Regions from separate parts of the Vibrio limimangrovi genome, predicted to be linked through region 1. Evidence: riboswitches for the same ligand, from Rfam matches in the RefSeq annotation. Region 1 holds a riboswitch; the other holds the start of a gene.
What was found. A riboswitch is a leader RNA that binds a small molecule or an ion and turns the genes downstream of it on or off. The one in region 1 is predicted to bind thiamine pyrophosphate.

Region 1 (7,295 bases):
CGATTTTTTCATCAACAGAAGTGGTATCTTCTTGCGCTATCTCCGCCACATCGGTAGTGATCTGGCTATTTAAGCAGCTAATCACTTGATGCTCGTCTTGCTTAGAAAAGCGCGCACTCTGCAACGCATTAGTCAGCATCAAGTCCAGGCTTGGCTGTTCTAATGACTCAGAATAACTGGTCGCTACTCGTGCGTCTTTTACCACTCGAACACCTAGTACCTGGCTCGAGCTTACTTTGTATTCATCCAGCTTGCCTTGGTTCGCTTTCAAAGAGAAGCTGCTGTTGCGGTTAACAATCACATCCGCTTCTGCGCCTTGGCGTTTAGCTTCTGACAGGACGTAATCAACGGCATTAAGAAGTTGTTGTTCTTGGCTCATTAGTTACCTCCTCCTACCAGAATATTGTCGACTTTCAGCGAAGGCTGACCGACGGTTGTTGGTACAGCACCACTCACAGAACCACACATACCCGGAGCAAGTGCCATGTCCTTACCCACCATGCTGATTTCTTTCAGAACTTTAGGGCCGGTACTGATAAGCGTCGCCGCTTTGAGAGGTTTGGTGATTTTACCGTTTTCAATCAGATAAGCTTCACGTACTGCGAAATTGAACTCGCCCGTACCTGGTTGAACAGAGCCACCGCCCATTTTCTTGGCGTAAATACCACGCTCAACACCTGCCAGCATATCGTCCAGTGAATGCTCACCTTCTTCAATAAAGGTATTACGCATACGCGAAGTAGGAGCGAACTTGTAGTTTTGGCGACGACCAGAACCCGTAGGCTCATAACCTGTTTTCATACCACCCATTTTGTCGACCATAAAGCTGGTCAACTTACCGTCTTTGATTAGTTGAGTGCGCTGAGTAGGCAACCCTTCATCATCGACATGAATTGAGCCCCACTCATTGGTCATGGTGCCATCATCGACTGCGTTAACGGCCGTGTGAGCAATCATCTCACCCATCTTGTCATGGAATACTGATGCTTTTTTCGCAACCGATGTAGTTTCAAGCAAATGACCGCACGCTTCGTGGAAGATTACGCCGCCGAAACCATTACCGATAACCACTGGCATTTCACCTGATGGACAGGCATCCGCGCCAAGCTTAACCAAAGCTTGTTGAGCGATAGTCTGACCCAGCTCCTTGGCATCTAACTGCTCACTGAACTCCCAGCCAGCCAGTGCTCCAGGACCTTCCATTCCAGAAGATTGTTCATTGCCTTTTTGCGCAACCGTATTGCCCGCAACGCGAATATAATGACGCGTATCGTCAACGTGTAAGCCTTCCGAGTTGAAGATCGTTACCTGTTGCTCTCGCTGTAGCACGCTACCTATAAACTGACTGATGTATTCACTTTCAGCACGCGCCGCTTGGTCAACTTTCAGCAGGAACGCAATTTTAGAATCCAGATTGGCGTCTTTGCTGAGTGGCAAACGGCAACCGTGCTGAACTGGATCGCGATTCAAATTAAGAGAACCCGCTGATGCGATTTGCTCACGTTTGTCTTTCGCAGCTAGCAACGAGGTGACGCGTTTGAGTTCCGCTTCGTCCGTACTGTTGGTGTACCCATAAAGCACTTTATGACCAAAAAACAGACGGATACCGATACCAAAATCGATACCTGAATTGACCTTATCCACCTCGCCAGATGCGATCTGGACAGTGTTAGTTTGATGATGTTCAACGAATAGTTCAGCGAAATCAGCCCCTAAAAATAGAGCATGATCGATCACTGACTTCGCTGTTACAGAATTAAGCATGAAGTCTCCTTGCTCGATGATCGTATTAGCCTTCCTATATAACTTGCGAAAGCTCCGCAAAGTTAAATTGGCAACGCGTTAAATTTTAACAGTTTTTAACCTTGTTTTGTGCTAATCCTTGCTAAGCGAGACCACGATTATTTATTTAATATTCCAGTTTTTTCACATAAACCAGAGAGTTACACTGGTCATTTTCGTGCTACAAAACAAACTAACACCTACTCTATCACTCACAACACACACATGAACACTCAAAAAACGTATCCCTTGCGTAAGTGTCCTGCTATCATCCTAGCGAAATAGTCGGGGGGCCACGCAGTACGCGTCGGCTGAGATCGAAACTCGAGACCCGTTGAACCTGATTCAGTTAGCACTGACGTAGGGAACTATGAGCACTTTGCCTGCACCTAACTTCCTTTAGCGAGCAATAGCGGACCGGAAAATCGATCCGCCACAACGGTCAAAGTCAGTTCCTATACGTCTTGTAATAGGAGCGACCATGACGCAGCAATCACAGCCTAATTCTCACAAGACGCCATCTTCAACCACCCCAATCGTTTTAACGATCGCCGGTTCAGACAGTGGCGGCGGCGCTGGCATTCAGGCAGACATCAAAGCCATGTCTGCAACGGGCAGTTTTGCATGCTCTGTCATTACTGCAATTACCTCGCAAAATACTCAAGGCGTCTCAGCAATTTTTCCTATTCCGCTCGAGCATGTAGAAAGCCAACTCGATGCCGTCTTTACCGATCTTAATATCGTGGCGGTTAAAATCGGCATGCTGGCCGATTCCAACATCATCAAAGTGGTTGCTGACAAAATTAAACAATACCAACCGAAACATCTGGTCATTGACCCGGTAATGGTCGCCACCAGCGGTGATTTATTGCTGGAACACTCCGCGATAAGCACGTTAAAGGAAGAACTCATCCCTCTCGCTGACATCATCACGCCCAATCTTCCGGAAGGTGCAGCCTTAACGGGGAAACCTGTGCCAGAATCCGAAGCTGATATGAATGAGATGATTGACGACCTTCGTGCTCTTGGCGCTAAAGCGGTATTGTTGAAAGGCGGTCATCTCGAGAAAGATGAAAACAGTAACGACCTGCTGATCCTGCAGGATTCTTCAGAATTGATCAGTTCAAAACGTTTCCCAACCAAAAACACACACGGCACGGGCTGTACCCTTTCTTCTGCGATTGCCTCTTACCTTGGCCAAGGCAACAACCTGCACAAAGCCGTGCATTTAGGTAAACAGTATATCTCTCAAGCCATCGCCCATGCGGATGAGCTGCAAGTGGGTAAAGGTCACGGTCCGGTTCACCACTTCTTTGCAGGCCACACGTATGTACGCTAATGCGTTCGGTATTCAGTTTAGAGACGCCAGTCTGCAATACAACGATAGCCAGACACCAACGCTAGCAGGGGTGAACATGACCATTCCTGCCGGGCAGTGGACGGTATTATTGGGGAGAAGTGGCTGCGGTAAAACGACCATTTTGCGTTATCTGGCTGGATTGTTAGATGACCAAGTTGTCTGGCAAGGCGAGCTCACAACAACCGACGGATTAGCACTGCACGAACGGATAGCCTACATGGCGCAGCAGGATTTGTTGCTACCGTGGCTAAACGTGCTGGACAACGTCTGCCTGAGTTCCCGCTTTTCTCACGCTGACTCAAATTCAGTAGATGAAAAACAGCGTGCTATTCAATTGCTCGAACAAGTTGGATTAGCTGACTACGCCTGCGCTAAACCAGCCCAGCTTTCCGGAGGTATGCGCCAACGCGTGGCACTGGCTCGTACTCTGATGCAAGACAAACCTCTGGTCTTAATGGACGAGCCCTTCTCTGCCCTTGATGCCGTTACTCGTCATAAGCTGCAAACCTTATCCGCCACGCTGCTCAAAGGCAAAACGGTCGTGCTGATTACTCACGATCCGCAAGAAGCCGTTCGTCTTGCCAACCAATTGTATGTACTGCAAGGCACACCTGCACAAGCTAAACATCTGCTGGTGCCAGATACGATGCCTCCTCGCGTGCTTGATGGCGAATGTGCCGCCTTGCAACAAGCGATCTTGGATCAGCTGGAGAAAGATTATGAGTGATATGACTCAATACAACTCCGTCTCAGAACGTATCAGCAAAAAAGAACGAGTTACCCATCCGATTCTACGATTGGTGATCAGCACAGCGGTCATTTTAGGCCTGTGGCAACTGATTGTCGTGGCGTTCAATATGCCCAGCTTCATTTTGCCTGCGCCTGTTGATGTGCTGAATAGATTGATCTCCCGCTATGACGTGTTGCTCGCACACACCTGGGTCACCGCACAGGAAATCCTGCTTGGTCTTGGACTCGGCTTGTCGATAGGTTTGCTGTTTGCGCTGCAAATGTTGCTGTTCGAACCACTAAAACGCTGGCTGCTACCGATTCTGATTGCTAGCCAGGCGATTCCGGTATTTGCCATTGCACCCGTTCTGATGCTTTGGCTTGGCTATGGCATCGCATCAAAAGTCGTGATGGCAGCGATCATCATCTTTTTCCCTGTTACGACTTGTTGTTACGACGGTTTACGCAATACCCCAACCGGATACCTGGATTTGGCGAAAACGATGGGCGCTTCGAAATGGCAACTGCTGCGTCACATTCAGTTGCCCGCGGCACTGCCAACATTGGCTTCAGGCATTCGTGTCGCAGTCGTTATCGCCCCAATTGGAGCCGTCGTCGGCGAGTGGGTCGGTTCAAGTGAGGGCTTGGGTTATCTCATGCTACAAGCCAACGCACGTATGATCATCGACGAGATGTTTGCAGCGCTGTTTATCCTTGCCGTGCTGTCCATCGCCCTCTACTTCATCACTGACAAATTACTGAAAAAAGCCATCCCTTGGGAAAGCAAATAGATCAAACAAATAGAGATCACTAAAAGGAACAATACCCGTGAATAAAAACAAACTTATTAGCGCTGCAGCTCTGCTTGCTTCTATTGTATCAACTAACGTACTGGCGGCCGAAAAAGAGCTGACTTTGATGTTGGATTGGTTCGTGAACCCGAACCACGGCCCTATCGTTATTGCAAAAGAGCGTGGTTACTTTAAACAGCAAGGCTTAGAAGTGAACATTCAAGAGCCTGCTGATCCAAGCACGCCACCTAAACTGGTCGCCGCGGGCAAAGTGGATATGGCAATTTCATACCAGCCAAGTCTGACGATTGATGTTGCCGCAGGTCTACCACTAATCCGCTCAGCAACGCTCATCGCGACACCGCTTAATACCATGATGGTGCTGGACAACGGTAAAAACGACAGCCTCGCTGATCTAAAAGGCAAGAAGATCGGTATTGCTATCGCGGGTAATGAAGAAGCAACCATTGGCACAATGTTGGCACAAGAGAATGTGAAGTTTTCCGACGTACAAATCATCAACGTAGGCTGGGCGCTATCTTCCTCTCTGGCATCAGGCAAAGTGGATGCGATATGGGGTGGACTACGTAACTTCGAAACCAACCAGCTTGCGTTAGAGGGTTACCAAGCTAAAGCCTTCTTCCCGGAAGAACACGGCGTGCCAGCATATGACGAACTTGTGTTTGTAGCGAATGCAAAAACGTACGACAAAGAGGCCATCAAAGCCTTCAACAAAGCACTTGAGCAAGCAACCACTTACATCGTGAACCATCCAAAAGAATCTTGGAAAGAGTTTGTTGCTTACTCACCAGACACACTGAACAACGAACTTAACCAACGTGCCTGGAATGACACTTTGACCCGTTTCGCTCTTCGCCCATCTGCGGTTGATCTAAAACGCTACGACGATTACGCCGAGTTCATGTACTCACAAAAAATCATCGAAACGCTACCAAAAGCGAAAGATTACGTGCCTAGCTTTGACTGATCCTGAGGTAATCCCATTATGAAATATCAAGATTTGATCGACGCTTGCCGTCAAGACTGGCAGGAATACACCGAGCACCTATTCGTTCAGCAATTAGCGCAAGGCACGCTTGCTCAACCTTGTTTTCTACATTATTTGAAACAGGACTTTTTATTTCTCAAGCAATACGCGCGCGCTTACGCATTAGCGATTTATAAAGCACGTACTTTGTATGACATGCGCCGCGCACTACCGAGTGTTCACGCGTTGCTGGATTCAGAAATCGCCCATCACGTAACTTACTGTGGTCAATGGGGTTTAACTGAATCCGATCTGGAAAACGAACCGGAAGATTTCGGCACCGTTGCCTACACGCGTTATGTATTGGATGCAGGTATGACTGGTGATTTGGTTGACCTGTATGCCGCATTAGCACCTTGCTCTATCGGCTACGCTGTGATTGGCAAAATGCTGATGGACGATGAAAATACCGTCATCGAAGGTAACGCGTACGCAAGTTGGATCACCCTCTATGGCGGTGAAGAGTTCCAGTCTGGCGTCGCGAAAGGCGCAGAGCACTTTAATGAGCTACTGGCTGAAATCGACATCAACAGCCAACGAGGCCAGAACCTGATTCAGGTATTCAAAACGGCTACACGGATGGAAGTGGCTTTCTGGCAACAAGGCTTAAACGCGCAGCAAGGTTAATAGGAGAATCGACATGTTAATGGAACAAATTACTCAGGCATTGACCGCTGTACGTCAACACAAACCATTAGTCGTGAACATTACTAACTACGTTGTGATGAACAACACGGCGAATGCTCTGCTTGCTATCGGCGCATCTCCAATCATGGCGCACTCAAAACAAGAGATGGCAGAAATGATGTCATTTGCTGGCGCGCTGGTGATCAACATTGGCACACTTGATAGTGTTTGGGTACCTCGTATGATCTTTGCGGTAGAGCAAGCCAATGCCAATGGTAAAGTTGTCGTCCTCGATCCTGTAGGCTGCGGCGCAAGCACACTGCGAACAGAAACGTCTCGCCAGATAGCGCGCCTTGCAGACAAACTTATCATTCGTGGTAACGCGTCAGAAATCATTGCCCTAGCTGGCGAGCAGGCTCAGAGCAAAGGGGTCGATTCTCTGGACAGCAGCGATGCAGCATTAGGCGCGGCGCAGTTCCTCGTTGCAGAGTATGGCGCGAACGTCGTGATTTCTGGCGAGACGGATTACATCGTTACGAAATCGCAGACCATAACACTCAGTAATGGCCATGAGATGATGCCATACGTAACGGGAATAGGTTGTACGCTTTCCGCACTCACTGGTGCATTTGCCGCTGTAGGCGATGAAACAGGTTTGGCGGCAGCTGCCGTACTTGGCGTAGCGGGTGAAATCGCCGCTGAACAAGCTCGTGGTCCGGGCAGCTTACAACTAACCTTGCTTGATGAGTTGTATCAGCTTGATGAACAAACATTAGCGAATCGACTAAAACTTCAAGTTATCGAAGCGTAACTAAAAAACGATGCCTCCATCTCATACAATGGGCCGGAGGCATAAAGGAAACAAAATGAACGCCTATCGTTTGTATTTGGTCACCGATGACCAACAAGATCTCGCCACGCTCAAGCATGTGGTCAGCAAAGCAGTGGAAGGTGGCGT
Region 2 (7,295 bases), on a different contig from region 1:
ACGACGGGCACGTTTGCCTGATCGATGATGATTTCTAGAAAGTCATGAGAAACAATGCCCTTGTTCGAACCGATAGGAGCGCCTAACGGCATAACTGCTGCACAGCCAACTTCCTCTAGTCGCTTACACAACACAGGGTCGGCATGGCAGTATGGCAAAACAATAAAGCCTTCTCGAACCAACTGTTCCGCTGCCGCTAAGGTTTCGATCGGGTCTGGCATTAAGTATTTCGGATCTGGATGAATCTCAAGTTTGACCCAATTGGTTCCTAACGCTTCACGCGCGAGCTGAGCGGCAAAAACTGCATCTTTAGCATTTTTAGCACCCGAAGTGTTCGGTAACAAATTCACGCCAGCATGAATTAAAGGCTGCAAAATATCATCTTGCTGATCATTTACGTCTACACGCTTAAGTGCCATCGTTGCAAGTTGAGAGCCTGAAACCTGAATTGCTTCAGCCATAAGAGCGCTATTGGAAAATTTGCCCGTTCCTGTGAACAAGCGTGATTGAAATTCTTTATCACCAATTTTCAGCATCGACATTATCCCCCTGCGATGGCTTGAAACAGAGAGATACTATCTCCCTCTGACAGTACCGTGCTTGCCCATTCGCTACGCGGTACAACTTGATTATTTATGGCAAAAACACAGCCTACCTCTGGTAGAGAAAACTGTGTGATGATTTGCTGTAAGTTAGCGTTTAACGCGACCTTCTGAGGTTGGTCATTAATAGTGATGATGACTAACTTATCTTTTCTACTTGTGGCGTCGTTCAATTCAGTTATCGAATGATTTGGTGGTGTCATTTGTAACTCCTCTCCTAACTCAGTGCTGTGGCTCGTTCGCGTTTCTACAAACCTGGCATTCTTGGTCTTTGTTGATCACCATGGTTTGCCAAGTCATGCGTGCACCATCAAACAGGTGCAAGTGACCACTAGCCACATGAAACTTACCTGTCGCCAGCTTTTGAATAGCGGCTAAGGCCTGGTAGTTTCCTAGTGTTCCAACCACTGGACCGACAACCCCCATTTCGCTGCACTTCATGCCTTGCTTCAAGTCATCAAATGGATACAGGCAACGGTAACACCCCGAACTCTGTTGTTCCGATGAGTAATCAAATACAGCAAACTGACCCTGCCAACCAATAGCAGCCGCAGATATCAAAGGCGTATTTTGCTGAAAACAGACTTGATTAATCAGCTGCCGAGTTGGCATGTTGTCACTACAGTCGAGTACAACATCGGCAAGCATCACTTCCAATTGCAGCTGAGATTTATCGAGACGTTTCGGAATAGTTCTAACTTGAACCAGTGAGTTAAGGGCACCTAACTGCTGAGCAGTAGCTTCAGTTTTCATCCGGTTGATATCACGCTCTCGATAAACAACCTGTCGTTGTAAGTTGCTACTATCGACATGGTCATCATCAACAACAACCAACTTACCCACTCCAGCGGCTGACAAATACAACCCCGCAGCGCTTCCTAGTCCGCCACAACCAATAACCAAAACATGAGATTGGCTAAGTTTAGATTGTCCTGATTCACCGATTTCAGGTAGCGCAATTTGACGCTGATAGCGAATAAATTCTTTATCAGTAAGCACTTTCATTCTCCACTACCTGCAATGGCTGAGCACTACCCATCAATTGATTGAAAAACTCAATCACCGATTTTGGCGACTCAGACAACGTTATGGCTCTAACCACAGCTAAACTGGATACACCGCATCGCCAAACAAGCTCAGCATTTGATTGATCAATACCGCCAATAGCGACAGTTGGATAGCCAACTTGCTTTCCATATGGAATGCTGTCTATCAGCTTTTGATACAAAGCTAAACGAATCAAACCTTGTGGTTTTGATGGCATTTGCTTAGTCGTGGTCGGAAAGATATGACCTAGCGCGATATAGCTTGGATTGATTTGGACAATTCGCAGCAGCTCATAGTAACCATGCGTTGACAGTCCTAAATGAATCCCCGCTTCACTCAACTGAATCAAGTTAGATTCTTCGATATCTTCCTGACCAAGGTGCACACCAAACGCGCCGTGCTGAATAGCAAGCTGCCAATAGTCATTAATAAAGACCTGCGCATCATATTGACGTCCCAGTTCAATAGCGCGAATAATCTGTTGTTCGAGATCAGACTGGTCAGGGTTTTTGATACGTAGCTGGATGGTCTTAATACCCAACGGCAGAAGCCGCTCTATCCAACTGACATCATCAACAACGGGATAAAGCCCCAAGCTCTCTTTATCAAGGCAGGGAAAACTGACCGCTTCGCTTTGCGATGACCAACCAACTTGAATATCCAAGCGAGCGTCTTCTAGAACCGGGGTTGGAAAATCAGTAAAGTGAGATGCCCACTCGTGAAGCGTGCATGTTTCACCGTTAAACAGTGTTTCACGTGAAACATTCGTCATTGCACGAGCTAATGTCAAAGCGTCTTCAATTGGAAATTCGAGAGCCAACAGCGTCACTGTCCACGCTAAATGATGCTCTGCTTGGAAGGTGTTTGATGCTGACAAGTTCGCTGACAACGCTCTTACTTCATCAGTAATTGGATGACGCCAGATATCAAACAGAGCGGTGTTGTCATCGTTGTTTGGCGTTGGTGAAGTATCCACAATACCAATAAAAATAGCCGAGGAACTTTGCTGACTCGTTTCCTTCAAAGATAAATTCGATTGGTAATAAAGCGTAAAATCACCAGTTAAAACTTCATCGAATCCATCAACTAGATCCGTGCCTACGCTCAGTGTTTTATTTGGGTCGAGAACAAGCTGAATTAGATGAGTTGGGCTAATGCCCAACTCAAATTTTTCAGTACTAACACCCTGTTCTTTCGCCAATAATAAACTTTGCTGAACGAAACCCGTTAGCTCTATTAATGGTGACGGAATAAGGATTTTAGTCATTACTCATCCACCTCAGCGTGTACAGCTGGGTGATAAAGTTCTGACCCTGTGGCACGAAACTCTTCTGACTTTTGACGCATGCCTTCTAACGGATCATCCAGCATTTTGATAGAAATCGCCTGATCAGCAGCAACTTGCTCAGTGTCTTTCGCGTATTCTCTTACTTCCTGAGAAATCTTCATCGAGCAGAATTTAGGACCACACATTGAACAGAAGTGAGCCACTTTCCCAGCCTCTTGCGGCAGTGTTTCGTCATGGAAAGAACGCGCGGTATCCGGGTCCAATGACAAGTTGAATTGGTCTTCCCAACGGAATTCAAAACGTGCTTTAGATAGCGCATTATCACGGACCTGTGCACCTGGATGCCCTTTTGCTAAGTCAGCAGCATGTGCAGCCAGCTTGTAAGTGATCATGCCGGTCTTTACATCTTCCTTGTTTGGCAGACCTAAGTGTTCCTTAGGTGTGACATAACACAACATTGCACAGCCATACCAACCAATCATCGCCGCACCAATACCGGAAGTAATATGGTCGTAGCCCGGTGCAATATCAGTAGTTAGTGGACCTAAGGTGTAGAACGGAGCTTCATGACAGTGTTCCAGTTGCTGATCCATGTTCTCTTTGATCATGTGCATTGGGATATGTCCTGGGCCTTCGATGATCACCTGTACGTCATACTCCCAGGCAATCTTAGTCAACTCACCTAGGGTTCTTAATTCAGCAAACTGTGCTTCGTCATTAGCGTCTGCGACTGAGCCAGGACGTAGGCCATCACCCAACGAAAGTGCAACGTCATACTTCGCACAGATTTCACAGATTTCGCGGAAGTGAGTGTAAAGGAAGCTCTCCTGATGATGCGCTAAACACCATTTAGCAATGATGGAGCCACCACGAGAAACGATGCCAGTAACACGTTTTGCCGTCATCGGAACATAACGGAGTAACAAACCTGCGTGAATGGTAAAGTAATCCACGCCTTGCTCTGCCTGCTCGATTAAGGTGTCACGCATCACTTCCCAGTTTAGGTTCTCAGCAATACCATTTACTTTTTCTAGCGCCTGATACATTGGAACTGTACCAATTGGCACCGGGCTATTACGTAAAATCCATTCACGGGTTTCGTGGATGTTGCGCCCGGTAGAGAGATCCATAACCGTATCCCCACCCCAACGCGTGGCCCATACGAGTTTTTCTACTTCTTCTTCGATTGAAGATGTCACCGACGAGTTGCCAATGTTCGCGTTCACTTTGACTAAGAAGTTACGCCCGATAATCATTGGTTCTGATTCTGAGTGGTTGATATTTGATGGAATGATGGCACGACCTTCTGCCACTTCTTTGCGGACAAACTCAGCAGTAATGTCTTTTGGTAGATTAGCTCCAAAGTTTTGGCCTGGGTGCTGCTGGTTTAGCACTTCATCACGATACTGGGCACGCCCCATATTCTCACGCAACGCAATGTATTCCATTTCAGGGGTAATAATTCCCTTTCGAGCATAGTGAAGCTGAGTAACGCATTTGCCCGCTTTGGCACGTCGAACTCGTGGCAAGTTGCCATAACGTAGATCGTCCAGAGTTTCGTCTTCTAAGCGCTCTTTCGCATAAACAGAGCTGACGTCATTGAGGATTTCTGTATCGTTACGCTCTTCAATCCACCCTTCTCTCAGCTTCGGTAAACCGTTGTAAAGGTCAATAGAGTGATTTGGGTCAGTGTATACACCAGAGGTGTCATAAACACGTACTGATTCGTTTGGCTCGAAAACAGGAGCCTCTTTGGTACCACCGATAAGGCTGTCAGCTAACGAGATCTCACGCATCGGGACGCGGATATCCGGACGTGAGCCTTCTACATACACTTTGGTTGAATTTGGGTACGGTTGTACCGACAGAGTATCAATGAACTGTTTTGCTTCCAGTCTCGCTTGTTTGCGATTCGACATAGCATTTTTCCTTGCTTGTTATTCTAGATAAAAAGTATTGGGATAAAAATGCTTGGCGGAAAGATGCGACAAGAGGGGTCGAATTTAGAACTGATAGAAGTCTAACGGTCTATAACAACATTCGACGGTTTGATAGGTTAACCAGATGAGATCTGGTGTAGATATCTTCTCCTGTTCCCTTCGCTGGTATTAACCAGATCAGGTTCAACGGATCCCGAATTAACGGTCTCAGCCTTATGGCACTCCGACAAGTGAATCGATTATAGAGAAAGGAAATTAGTTAACCAAGTATAAAAGTCGTGTTTTTAATCAATTTTATGTGTCTCAAGTAGCACAAAGTGACATTTGACTGGATTCAAATAACGACAGGTTTGAATTAACTGCAAGGAAGGAAAAGACCCAGAAGAGCAGAAACTCACCTGGGTTGATTTGAAAACTACTTAGGTATGATCAACCAGTGGTATGCAAACCATGCTGCAGAAATGCTTAACAGCACATTTAGTAACACGTTAAAACCCATCTTTATAAATGCACCTTGTTGCATCAGTAACACGTTATCCATGGAGAAAGTAGAAAACGTAGTTAATGCGCCAAGAAAACCTAACCCAATAATTTGGCGCCATGGGTATGGAGCTAACCACTCATTTTCAACAGCCGCGATAAGCAGACCCATAATAAATGAGCCAGCAATGTTAACGGTTAGCGTACCGTATGGAAAAGAACGACCAAAAAGTGTCACACAAAATTCAGATACTAGATAACGAGAACAAGCTCCTATCGCTCCACCGATTGCGATAAGTCCTAAAATTGCGAATTGTCCCATGGTCCCTCCAAATATAATTTCAACTATTGTACTTTTAAATTGGACACAATAGAGCCAAAACGAGTGAAAATAATGTTCTCATAATACGTATCTGAGGCTTCATAGTTTTGTATTTTTAAAAAGTTACAGGAGTCACTTTATGCAACTTCAATAAAACCCATCAATCCGGTTTTCATATGTTCTATCACATGACAGTGATACATCCACTGACCAGGGTTATCTGCGACAAAAGCAGCTTTTGCTGATCCATTTTTACCTAATAAAACCGTATCGGTATGAAATGGTTTTTCGACGGGCTTTCCATCAAGTTCCAATACTGTAAACGTATGACCGTGCAAGTGAATCGGATGATGGTACTGCGTGACATTACGTAAATTAAAAATGTAAGTTTTACCCAGCTCCAATTTTGCGAGCGGCTCTGGAATACTTTCAGCACTCATGCCCTCCCAAGCCCTTTTATTCGTTAACCAAAATTTAGGTACCGCTTGTCCTGAGCTATCTGCAGGTGTGACTGCACCTTCCCACTCAAATACAAAGTCAATCAATTCCGCATTATCTAAATCAACAGCGGGTACAGGATTTAATGGCAAAGCGGGAATACTTTGGTTTTCAGCCAAGCTAGATTCCTGGCATTTAAAATCACATAGTGGGAATGGAAACTTTCCTTTCATCTGACGAACACTTACAAGGTTACCCGCAGGAGGAGCAATGAAAGCGACATCAAGTCGCATACCCGGACCAATCTTATGCTGAGTTAGCTTATAAGGCGTTTTAATCGGATTTCCGTCAATAGCAATGACCCAGGCATCAACCCCTTCGACAGCGATCGGATAAGTAATGGTGTTATCTACATTAGCGATGCGCAACCGTACTGTTGCGTTTTCCTTAAGGCTGTAGGTTGGATTATGTTGACCATTCACTGTCCCCCACTCACCTGGAGTACCCATACGAGCACTATAGCGAGGGATCATCAAATCTTTCCACTGACCCGTTTTATTCAGGTGCCAGTGTTTAAGTGCCAGCTCGTGCTCTTCATCAAACTCAACGGGTTGCGCTTCTTCCACCACAATCAGGCCAACAAGCCCCATTCCTAACTGCTTTACGCTATTCATATGTGGGTGATACCAAAACGTACCAGCATCGGGCGGAGTAAATTCATAGACGAAGGTTTCACCGGGCATGATTGGTTTCTGACTTAGAAAAGGGACGCCATCCATACCTATTGGGATACGTAGCCCGTGCCAATGAATCGTAGTTGGCTCATCAAGCTTGTTGGTAAAACGGATAGTCACCTTCTCGCCTTGGCGACAACGTATTGTTGGAGCAGGGATAGAGCCATTAAAACCGAGTACTGGTGTCTGATGTCCGGGAACCAATTCAGCATTTGCTGGTTCAGCAGTAAGCTCATAAGCATAACCTTGGCTGCTGACCGACTTCTTAAGAGAGCATGCAGGCAAAAGAGCTGACATACCCAAAATAGAGCTCATTGAAAGAAAGCGACGGCGAGTTAGTTCCATTTCTACTCCAACTAAAACAGTATAGTGAAGGGGTAATAAAACGTATTCTCACCATAATGTAAATATAAGAGGTCAGATAAAAGCAACGTTAAAGCGTTT

Region 2: linked by a shared signal. The riboswitch ahead of thiC (phosphomethylpyrimidine synthase ThiC) and the one ahead of thiD (bifunctional hydroxymethylpyrimidine kinase/phosphomethylpyrimidine kinase) in region 1 are both predicted to bind thiamine pyrophosphate.

The regions. Positions count from the first base shown of each region.
Region 1 covers NZ_JBSUGF010000007.1:2,908-10,202, forward strand. The annotation lists gene ACWYU8_RS07835 (TldD/PmbA family protein) at 1-379, opposite strand, end outside; gene ACWYU8_RS07840 (TldD/PmbA family protein) at 379-1,764, opposite strand; TPP riboswitch at 2,059-2,166, shown strand; gene thiD (bifunctional hydroxymethylpyrimidine kinase/phosphomethylpyrimidine kinase) at 2,264-3,121, shown strand; gene ACWYU8_RS07850 (ABC transporter ATP-binding protein) at 3,111-3,869, shown strand; partial or broken gene ACWYU8_RS07855 (ABC transporter permease) at 3,928-4,662, shown strand; gene ACWYU8_RS07860 (ABC transporter substrate-binding protein) at 4,700-5,650, shown strand; gene tenA (thiaminase II) at 5,669-6,337, shown strand; gene thiM (hydroxyethylthiazole kinase) at 6,351-7,148, shown strand; gene thiE (thiamine phosphate synthase) at 7,204-7,295, shown strand, end outside.
Region 2 covers NZ_JBSUGF010000023.1:237-7,531, reverse strand. The annotation lists gene ACWYU8_RS21390 (thiazole synthase) at 1-536, opposite strand, end outside; gene thiS (sulfur carrier protein ThiS) at 542-805, opposite strand; gene thiF (thiazole biosynthesis adenylyltransferase ThiF) at 825-1,601, opposite strand; gene ACWYU8_RS21375 (thiamine phosphate synthase) at 1,591-2,916, opposite strand; gene thiC (phosphomethylpyrimidine synthase ThiC) at 2,916-4,856, opposite strand; TPP riboswitch at 5,015-5,113, opposite strand; gene crcB (fluoride efflux transporter CrcB) at 5,293-5,679, opposite strand; gene ACWYU8_RS21360 (multicopper oxidase family protein) at 5,817-7,196, opposite strand.